Ciceribacter thiooxidans: one gene and its partner. The protein of the gene in region 2 interacts with the protein of the main gene of each other region in a pairwise test. Links are inferred from orthologs where the notes say so. Each region holds a gene or a part of one and is shown on either strand. Other genes may lie near its edges.

Region 1 (4,284 bases), 1.8 Mb from region 2 along the record:
CCGGCCAGATCCTGTTGACGCTCGGTGACACGGAGGAACGGCGGCGTTATCTCAACGCCCGCGCCACTATCAACCAGCTCTTGAAGATCGGCGCAGTCCCGATCATCAACGAGAACGACACGGTTGCAACCACCGAGATCCGCTATGGCGACAACGACCGGCTGGCCGCTCGCGTCGCCACCATGGCTGGAGCCGATCTTCTGATTCTGCTCTCCGATATTGATGGCCTTTATACCGCGCCGCCCCATCTCGACGCGAACGCGCGCTTTCTCGAAACGGTTGCGGATATAACTCCGGAGATCGAGGCAATGGCGGGAGGCGCCGCCTCGGAGCTTTCACGCGGCGGAATGCGCACCAAGATCGATGCCGGAAAGATCGCCACTGCCGCGGGCTGCGCGATGATCATCGCGTCCGGCACGACGGACAATCCGATCCGCGCGATCGTTGAGGGTGCGCGTCATTCCTGGTTCGCCCCCTCACCAGCGCCGGTGACGGCGCGCAAGACCTGGATCGCCGGACATCTTCAAGCTGCGGGCGAGCTGCACGTCGATGCGGGCGCGCAGACGGCGCTTCGCGCCGGTAAGAGCCTTCTGCCGGCAGGCGTAAAAAAGATCGTCGGCCAGTTCAGCCGTGGCGACACAGTAAGCGTCATCGGAGAACAGGGCCGGGAGATCGCTCGCGGACTGGTATCTTACGATGCCGATGAGGCTCGCAGGATCACGGGCAGAAAGTCCGGCGAGATCGAGGAGATTCTCGGCTATGCCGGTCGCGCCGCCATGATTCACCGGGACGACCTGGTGATCACCGGCGTAACGCGCAAGAAGGTCGAAGGCTCCATGGAGAACAAGGATAAGGCCAATGCTTGACGCAGTTGCCACGTCTGACGATGTTCAAGCGCTGATGCTCGATATCGGCTCTCGCGCCAAAGCGGCAGCCCGGCCGCTTGCGATCGCGACGACAGAACAGAAGAACCGTGCATTGCACGCCATGGCACAGGCGATCCTCGACAGCACGGACGTGATACTTGCGGCCAATGCTGTTGACGTTGAGAACGGGAGGGCTTCAGGCCTGACGGGTTCCTTCATGGATCGCCTGACGCTCGATCCAGGCCGGGTTGCGGCCATTGCGCGCGGAATTCGCGACATCGCAGAGCTGAAAGATCCCGTCGGCGAAGTTATTGCCGCCTGGGAGCGTCCGAACGGCCTCAAGATAGAGCGTGTGCGCACGCCACTCGGCATAATCGGCGTAATTTACGAAAGCCGTCCAAACGTCACTGCCGACGCCGGCGCGCTCTGCCTGAAGGCAGGCAACGCGGTCATCCTGCGCGGCGGATCGGATTCGGTTCATTCCTCACGTGCGATCCATGCCTGCCTTGTGAAGGGTCTCGAAAAGGCGGACCTGCCTACCGACGCCATCCAGCTCGTTCCCGTAACGGATCGTGCCGCGGTCGGCGCCATGCTGACCGGCCTCGGCGGTGCGATCGACGTGATCGTGCCGCGGGGCGGCAAGAGCCTCGTGGCGCGCGTCCAGTCGGAAGCCCGCGTACCCGTCTTCGCGCACCTAGAGGGCCTCTGCCATGTTTACGTCGACCGCTCCGCTGACCTTGAGATGGCCAAAAAGGTCGTGCTCAACTCGAAGATGCGGCGCACCGGCATCTGCGGAGCGGCGGAAACCCTTCTGATTGATCGAGCCGCCGTGGGGACTCACCTTGCGCCCATTTTGGAAGCGCTGGCGCAGGCCGGCTGCGAGCTTCGCGCCTCGCCCGAGGTGCAGGCGGTCTTTCCCGAAGCCAAATCTGCCACGGAAGAGGATTGGCGGACGGAATATCTCGACGCCGTGATCGCTGTCACGCTGGTCGATGGAGTGGACGGTGCCATCGGTCACATCGCGAAGTATTCGTCCAATCATACGGAAGCCATTCTTGCTGAAGATCTAACGGCTGTTGAACGGTTCTTTAACGAAGTTGATTCGGCGATCCTCCTGCATAACGCCTCTACCCAGTTCGCCGATGGCGGCGAGTTCGGGATGGGGGCGGAGATCGGGATTGCCACCGGAAAGATGCACGCCCGAGGTCCCGTCGGCGTGGAACAGCTGACATCGTTCAAGTACCGGGTTCACGGCGCCGGCCAGGTCAGGCCCTGACGTGCGAGAAGAGGCGATCGCCCACCGCTACCGGTTCATGCCGCACGTGGAGCCCGGCATGGTCATCGGACTGTTCGGCGGATCGTTCAATCCCCCGCATGAAGGACATCTTCTGGTCGCGGAGATCGCGCTTCGGCGCCTCGGCCTGCACCAATTGTGGTGGATCGTCACCCCCGGCAATCCTCTGAAGAATCGCACTGCGCTCCCTCCGTTGAGCCATCGGCTGGAACTTTGCGAGGCATTGGTGCGGGATCCGCGCATTAAAGTCACCGCGTTCGAGCAGACGCTCGGAACCAGCTACACGGCGGAGACGCTGGCTTTCGTGAAGCGCCGCAACCCACAAGTGAATTTCGTCTGGATCATGGGCGCGGACAATCTGAAGAGCTTTCACCGCTGGCAGCATTGGCGGAGAATTGCAACGACCTTCCCGATCGCCATCATCGATCGGCCGGGCGCGACGCTTTCCTATCTCTCATCGAAGATGGCCCGCACTTTTTCCCGGGCGCGCATCGACGAGGACGACGCGGCCGTTCTCTGGAAGAATGAGCCGCCGGCCTGGACGTTCATTCACGGGCCACGCTCTTCTCTCAGTTCCACAGCGTTACGGGAGATGACCGGGGGATAGCATTTGCAGCGCAACTCTTGAAAGATCGCGGATTTGATGCCACCTTTTGGGGGCATCTGCCGAGTCTGGCAGAAAGCAACGTGCTGTTCTTCAAAGAAAGGAAAGACTCTGACAACAGTACACACCAAGGGACGCACACCGGTTGTCGTCCCAAAGAGCACGGAACGTGGCGCATTTGCCGTGGCCCGCGCTCTCGAGCAGGTCCTTGCAAGTCTCGAGGACTCGAAAGCAGAAGACATCGTCACCATCAACATTGCTGGAAAGTCAGCGCTCGGCGATTACATGTTAGTCGCCTCCGGGCGTTCGACCCGCCATGTCGTCGCGATCTGCGAGCATCTCATTTCGGACCTGAAGGACGAGGGCTTCGGTAGCCCCCGCGTGGAAGGCCTCGATACGGGTGATTGGGTGCTCATCGACGCTGGTGATGTCATCGTACACGTCTTCCGTCCAGAAATCCGCGAGTTTTACAACATCGAAAAGATGTGGGCGGCTCCGGAAATGGAGGAAGGCAAGCTACACTAACAGACGGATAACACCGGTATCCGCTGTGCCGATTGAGTGGCAACTCCCAAGGTTGCCACTACTGGTCCTTGTGGCCAATCAATGGAATAGGGACATGCGTATTGGCATCTTTGCCGTCGGGCGACTGAAAGCCGGCCCGGAAAAGGAACTTGCAGCCCGTTATCTCGAACGCTTTGCCAAGGCAGGTCCCGCCACCGGGCTAGAGTTCGCCCGCACTGTCGAAATCGCTGAAAGTCGTGCGTCTAACGCAGCGACGCGCAAACGCGAGGAAGCCGCAGAGCTCATGAAGGCGATGCCGACCGGATCGATGCTGGTCGTACTCGATGAGCACGGAAAGGCACTCGACAGCGAGCAATTCGCAGATCTTCTAGGAAAGTACCGAGATCGCGGCCAGCGAGACTTGGTGATCCTGATCGGCGGCGCCGATGGCGTCGATCCTGATCTTCATGGGAAGGCCGACGCCGTTCTCAATCTCGGCCGCATGACCTGGCCGCATCAGCTCGTGCGCATCCTCATCGCCGAGCAACTCTACCGTGCGGTCACGATCCTTTCCGGTCATCCCTACCACCGGGCGTGAGCCGCTGGCTGCGGACGTGACGTCCGATTGTAGTTGCGCCTTTGCGCGCCCGGGCAAATCAGCTTATTTTCCGGACAACATCGGGAAAGCGACTTGCAGCACGAAATCCGCACACAGTCTGCCTCAACAAGTCCGGACGGAAGCCACCACATGCTTCTTCCGGCCTGTGTCGTCGCGTTGGTCCTCGGTCTGTTTCCGGCACACGGTAGCGGTCGCGCACTCGCACAGGATTCGGTCGGGAGCGGCGCTGCTTCATCCGCCGATCATGCGTCGGAAGCTGCGCCCGATCTTGCTTTGCGCCAGAAGCGGGACGAAGTCAGTCGGGAGCTCCAGGACCTTTCCCGGACCATCCATCTCTCGGAAGAGAAAGCTGCCGAACTTGAGGCTGACATCGCCGCGCTCAAGAAGGATGCAGTGG
Region 2 (5,376 bases):
GAAGCGCCGGAACGGCTCGCCGAGCTGCGCAAGAGCCTGAAGATCGATGCCATCACCGCCGATGTCGGATCGCTGCTCGAAGGTACGATCGAAGGTGCCAACCGGGTGAGCGACATCGTCAAGAACCTGCGGCGGCTCTCCTTCAGCAAGGCCGGCGAGCGCCAGGCGGTCGATGTCGGCCGGCTTTTGCGCAATTCCGCCCACCTGGCGGCCAAAGCGAAGAACGCGCAGGCCGAAATTGTCGTCGACGGCGATCCGGACCTCGTCATCGAGGGACATGAGGGGCAGTTGCACCAGGTGATCGTCAATCTGACCGATAACGCCCTCCATGCCGTCGAAGGGCGAGATGGTGCGCGGGTACAGCTCGCCGCACGACGGCTGGATCACGCGATCGAGATCACCGTCGCGGATAACGGGCCGGGTATCGCCGAGGAGGACATGAGCAAGATCTTCGAGCCCTTCTTCACGACCAAGGCGGTCGGCGAGGGCACCGGGCTCGGCCTCTGGATCAGTTTCACTATCATCGAGGATTTCGGCGGCACGATCACCGCCGGGCGCTCGAAGGACGGTGGCGCCGAGTTCAGGGTCGTCCTGCCGGTGGCCGATGGGCGCTCATAAGCAAGGGCAGGGGCCGTTCAGATCAGCCGGAGGCCCCGGAAGCTCGCATGACCCTGCCGGCCGATGATGATGTGATCGTGGACGGTGATGCCGAGCGGCTTTGCGGTATCGATGATGGTCTTCGTCATGTCGATGTCGGCGCGTGACGGTGTCGGGTCTCCGGACGGGTGATTGTGCACGAGGATGATCGCCGTCGCGGAAAGTTCGAGCGCCCGCTTCACAACCTCACGGGGATAGACGGGCGTGTGGTCGATCGTGCCGCGCCCCTGCACCTCGTCGGCGATCAGCGCGTTGCGCTTGTCTAGGAAGAGGATGCGGAACTGCTCCGTGGTCTCGTAGGCCATTGCCGCGTGGCAGTAGTCGATCACCGATGACCACGAAGAGAGCACGTGCCGCTCCTTGAGCTCGCTCTTCAGCATTCGCTGCGCCGTGGTTGCGATGAGCTTTAGGTCGAGCGCCACCGTCTCGCCGATCCCCTTCACCTCCTGCAGCAGGGCAGGCGGTGCGCCGAGCACGCCGGCGAGCGTGCCGAAGCGGCCGATCAACGCCTTGGCGATCGGCTTGGTATCGCGGCGCGGAATGAGACGGAAAAGCAGAAGTTCGAGGAGCTCGTAGTCCGCGAGCGCCGCCTCGCCGCTTTCGCGGAAGCGCGTTCTCAACCTGTCGCGATGACCGATATAATGCGCCTCTTCCTGAGCGTTCGCGCCGGAGATCGGCCGTGGTTTCGAAGGCTGCTCGGCGAAGAAGCTTCGTTCATCGACGGCGGCAGTATCCTCCTCCGCCTCTTCCCGGTCCGGAACGACGGTTTTGTCGTCTTCATCGTCTGCCGGGAAAAGGGAAGGAGGTTTGCCCATCGTCAGCCTCGAAGCGGCGGCAGTCCGGGACGGTCGAGACCGGCGGGTGAAAGCGTGAAGATTTCACAGCCCGTCGCCGTCACGCCGACGGCGTGCTCGTATTGCGCGGTCAGCGAGCGGTCGCGGGTGACCGCGGTCCAGCCGTCGGAGAGCACCTTCACGTGCGGGCGGCCGAGGTTGATCATCGGCTCGATGGTGAAGATCATCCCCTCGCGCAGTTCCGGACCCTCGTCGGCCCGGCCGTAGTGCAGGATGTTCGGGGAGTCGTGGAACAACTGTCCGATGCCGTGGCCGCAGAAATCGCGCACGACGGAACAGCGCTCGGCCTCTGCATAGGTCTGGATCGCCTCGCCGATGGCGCCCGTGCGGGCGCCGGGGCGCACCGCGGCAATCCCGCGCATCAGGCACTCGTAGGTGACTTCGAGCAGCCGTTCGGCGGCGCGCTTGATCTCGCCCACCGGATACATGCGGCTCGAATCGCCGTGCCAGCCGTCGAGGACGTAGGTAACGTCGATGTTGACGATGTCGCCTTCGCGCAGCGGCTTGTCGTTCGGAATGCCGTGGCAGACGACGTGATTGATCGAGGTGCAGCAGGATTTCGTGTAGCCGCGGTAGTTGAGCGTGGCCGGGAGCGCCCCGTTGTCCATGCCGAATTCGAAGACGAAGCGGTCGATCGCGTCCGTCGTGACGCCGGGCTTCACGACGGAGGCGAGTTCGTCCAGACAGCGCGCGGTCAGCTGCGAAGCCTTGCGCATGCCTTCAAAGGCTTCGGGGCCGTAGAGCCTGATCGCTCCCGTATTCTTGAGCGGCGCCGTTGCCGCGTCGATGTAATTTACCATTCATCCGCTTTCAGGTTGGATGCATTCCGATTGTCACACCGTACATAATGCAGCAGGGGCGGCTTCGTCCATTGCGATGAGTTGAAGCGGTGCGATTTCCGCGGCACTCACCCGGCATTTGACGGCGTAGGCCTCGACTCCGCGCCGTCTCGCCTCGGCGAAGGCGCGGGCATAGGCGGGATCGAGGTCGCCCGAAAGACGGAAGCGGTCGCAATCCTCGCGCTGGATGAGATAGAGCATGATGGCACGGTGGCCGGCATCCACCATCGCCGCAAGTTCTTCGAGGTGCCTGGTGCCGCGTGCGGTCACGGTGTCCGGAAATTCGGCAAGCCGATTCTCGCGGATGAAATGCACGTTCTTGACCTCGACATAGACATCCGCCCGTCCGGGTGAGGAAAGAAGAAAGTCGATGCGCGAGTTCCGGCCATAGCGTTGTTCGCGCCGCAACGTCTCGTAGCCCGCAAGATCGTCGACAAGGCCCATCCGGATCGCCTCTTCGCCGAGCCGGTTGGCAAGGGCTGCGTGGACACCGACGACGGTATCGTCGGCTTCGATCAGCTCGAAGGCATAGCGATGTTTGCGCGCCGAGCCGGCGTGATCGGAAAGCCAGATACGCGAACCGGCGTCCGTCAACCCCAGCATCGAGCCGGTGTTTGGGCAAAAACCGGTGATCTCGCTTCCGTCGTCGAGCAGCGCGTCGAACAGGAAGCGCTTGTAACGCCGGATGAGCCGGGCAGGGACGAGAGGGGGATCGAACTTCATCGCGTAGGAGTCACGCCCGTTCGCGCACGTACGTGCCGGGCGCGTCGGAGATCGCATTCAGCGCACCACCGCCGACCTTGCGGGCAGGGACCCGCTTGCCGTCGAGCGACTCGACCCATGTTTGCCAGTGCGGCCACCAGGAGCCCGGTGTCTCTTCTGCTCTTTCCAGCCACTCCTCGAAGGCGCCGGCGGGCGCACCGCCGGTCCAGTACTGATACTTCTGCTTGCCGGGCGGGTTGACCACGCCGGCGATGTGGCCGGAACCGCTGAGCACGAAGGTGACCGGTCCACCGAACAGGCCGCTGCCGACGAAAACCGATTTGGCCGGCGCGATGTGATCCTCGCGGGTCGCGAGATTGTAGATCGGGATCTTCACGTCCTTCAGCGACAGGGTCTTGCCGGCGATCTTCATCCGTCCCTTGCTGAGCGCATTGTCGAGATAGCAGTTGCGCAAATAGAAGGAGTGGTTGGCGGCCGCCATCCGGGTCGAGTCCGAATTCCAGAACAACAGGTCGAAGGGCATCGGCTCCTCGCCCTTCAGGTAGTTGTTGACGAAGTAGGGCCAGATGAGCTCGGAGGCCCTCAGCATGTTGAAGGCGGATGCCATCTTCGAGCCTTCGAGGTAGCCGCTTGCCCGCATGCGCTCTTCCATCGCGTCGAGCTGCTCTTCGTCGACGAACACCTTGAGGTCGCCGGCATGGGTGAAATCGACCTGGGTGGTGAAGAGCGTTGCACTTGCGATGCGTTTGTTGCGCTCCTTGGCGTGCAGGGCGAGTGCGGCGGAGAGCAGCGTGCCGCCGACGCAGTAACCGATCGCGTTCACCTTGGTCTCGCCGGTCGCCTTCTCGACGGTCTCGAGGGCGAAATCGACGCCCTCGCGGATATAGGCTTCCCAGTCCTTCGTGGCATGCCGCTCGTCGGGATTGACCCAGGAAATGACGAAGACCGTATGTCCCTGGTCGACACACCACTTGATGAAGGACTTTTGCGGGTTGAGGTCGAGGATGTAGAATTTGTTGATCCACGGCGGCACGATCAGGAGGGGCCGCTTGAGAACCGTGCCGGTCGCCGCTTCGTATTGCAGGATTTCGCAGATATCGTTCTGGGCGATCACCTTGCCCGGCGTGACCGCCATGTTCTCGCCGACGGCGAACTTGCTGTAGTCGGTGTGGCGAAGACGAAGGTCGCCGCCGCCGGCCGCGATATCCTCGGCGAGCATCTTCATGCCGCGCACGAGATTGTCGCCGTGGCTCGCGACCGTTTCGCGGTAGACCTGCGGATTGGTGACGACGAAGTTTGCGGGCGAAAGGGCAGCCGTGATCTGCCGGACGTAGAAGGCGGCCTTGTGCCGGGTGTGCTCGTCGAGCCCCTCGGCATCGCGCACCATGCGCTCGGCCCAGTCGCTGCCGATGAAATAGACCTGACGCAGGAAGTCGAAGAACGGGTTGCGCTGCCAGTCCTCGTCGGCGAATCGCTTGTCGTTCGGGAACTGCGGCGCGGGCTCCGCGCCTTCGCCGCCGGCGAGCCTCTGCGCGGTCCGCGTCCAGGCGCCGAACATGCCGGCCAGCAGAAGGCCCTGCGCTTCCAGCGTCCGCTTCGGGTCCGACATCCAGTACTCGGTGACCTTGGACATCGTCTTGACGAGTTCCGTCAGCGGTTGCGACACCGGGTCGACGATCTCGCCGCGCTCGCGCGGCGCAAGCCATGTCGAAGCGGCCTTGCCGAGGTTTTCGAGGGCACGGGCGACATTGATTGCCAGCGCTTCCGGATCCTTGACGATGTAGGGTTCAATCAGCTTCGGATCGAAGCCTTGGGCCGTAGCACCGGATGTGGCACCGTCTTCGGTGTCTCTGCTCAAGCTGTTCCTCCCGAGAGTGCTCGTGCGAGTCCTCTTTTATGTTTGCTTATCCTGCCTGAAAACGACTACAAGTTCCAGCAATACGAAAGCCATTCCTGACGTATTCGGAAGCGGGGATCAACCGCCGGATGCATTGCGGCGCCGGTTTGGGATATATGGGTATGATTGCAGCGATGTGGGCGATGAAAACGTGGCGTCTTGCTTCCGGTCTGGCACTGGCCGGTGCACTCGGGGTCGCCGCGGGATGCTCGTCGACGGGCGGGCAGACGGCTGCGGCCGGGCCGCGGTCCTCCGTGCTCGACGTCACCGTCAGCGATGGGGCTCGCAGCCCCCAGACGCCGGCGCTCGGCACCTCTCCGGACGGCTATCCGGATTTCTCGCAGCCGCTGACGGCCGCAAGCGTTCAGATGAGCGACGAGGAGGCGGTGGCGCTGCAGGCGAAGCT

Evidence for each region. The genes of interacting proteins can lie anywhere in the genome.
Region 1: the proteins of sfsA (region 2) and H4I97_RS17875 interact in binary tests that used the Escherichia coli proteins (3 or more experiments, as listed by UniProt). The link is inferred for Ciceribacter thiooxidans from one-to-one orthologs.

The regions. Positions count from the first base shown.
Region 1 is NZ_CP059896.1:3,615,603-3,619,886, reverse strand. What follows is about bases 1-3,000. They hold H4I97_RS17875 (glutamate-5-semialdehyde dehydrogenase), read left to right. Parts: upstream 1-858; coding sequence 859-2,142; downstream 2,143-3,000. Other genes in these bases: rsfS (ribosome silencing factor), read left to right, coding at 2,804-3,000; H4I97_RS17870 (nicotinate-nucleotide adenylyltransferase), read left to right, coding at 2,180-2,767; proB (glutamate 5-kinase), read left to right, coding at 1-866. In the rest of the region: more of rsfS, read left to right, coding at 3,001-3,289; 23S rRNA (pseudouridine(1915)-N(3))-methyltransferase RlmH, read left to right, coding at 3,384-3,866; H4I97_RS17855 (murein hydrolase activator EnvC family protein), read left to right, coding at 4,017-4,284. UniProt on the Escherichia coli protein: Catalyzes the NADPH-dependent reduction of L-glutamate 5-phosphate into L-glutamate 5-semialdehyde and phosphate. The product spontaneously undergoes cyclization to form 1-pyrroline-5-carboxylate.
Region 2 is NZ_CP059896.1:1,795,229-1,800,604, reverse strand. The notes cover bases 1,210-4,017. They hold sfsA (DNA/RNA nuclease SfsA), read right to left. Parts: upstream 3,074-4,017; coding sequence 2,345-3,073; downstream 1,210-2,344. Other genes in these bases: H4I97_RS08555 (PHA/PHB synthase family protein), read right to left, coding at 3,084-4,017; map (type I methionyl aminopeptidase), read right to left, coding at 1,475-2,311. In the rest of the region: H4I97_RS08575 (ATP-binding protein), read left to right, coding at 1-618; more of H4I97_RS08555, read right to left, coding at 4,018-4,931; H4I97_RS08550 (gas vesicle protein GvpG), read left to right, coding at 5,093-5,376. UniProt on the Escherichia coli protein: Binds to DNA non-specifically. Could be a regulatory factor involved in maltose metabolism.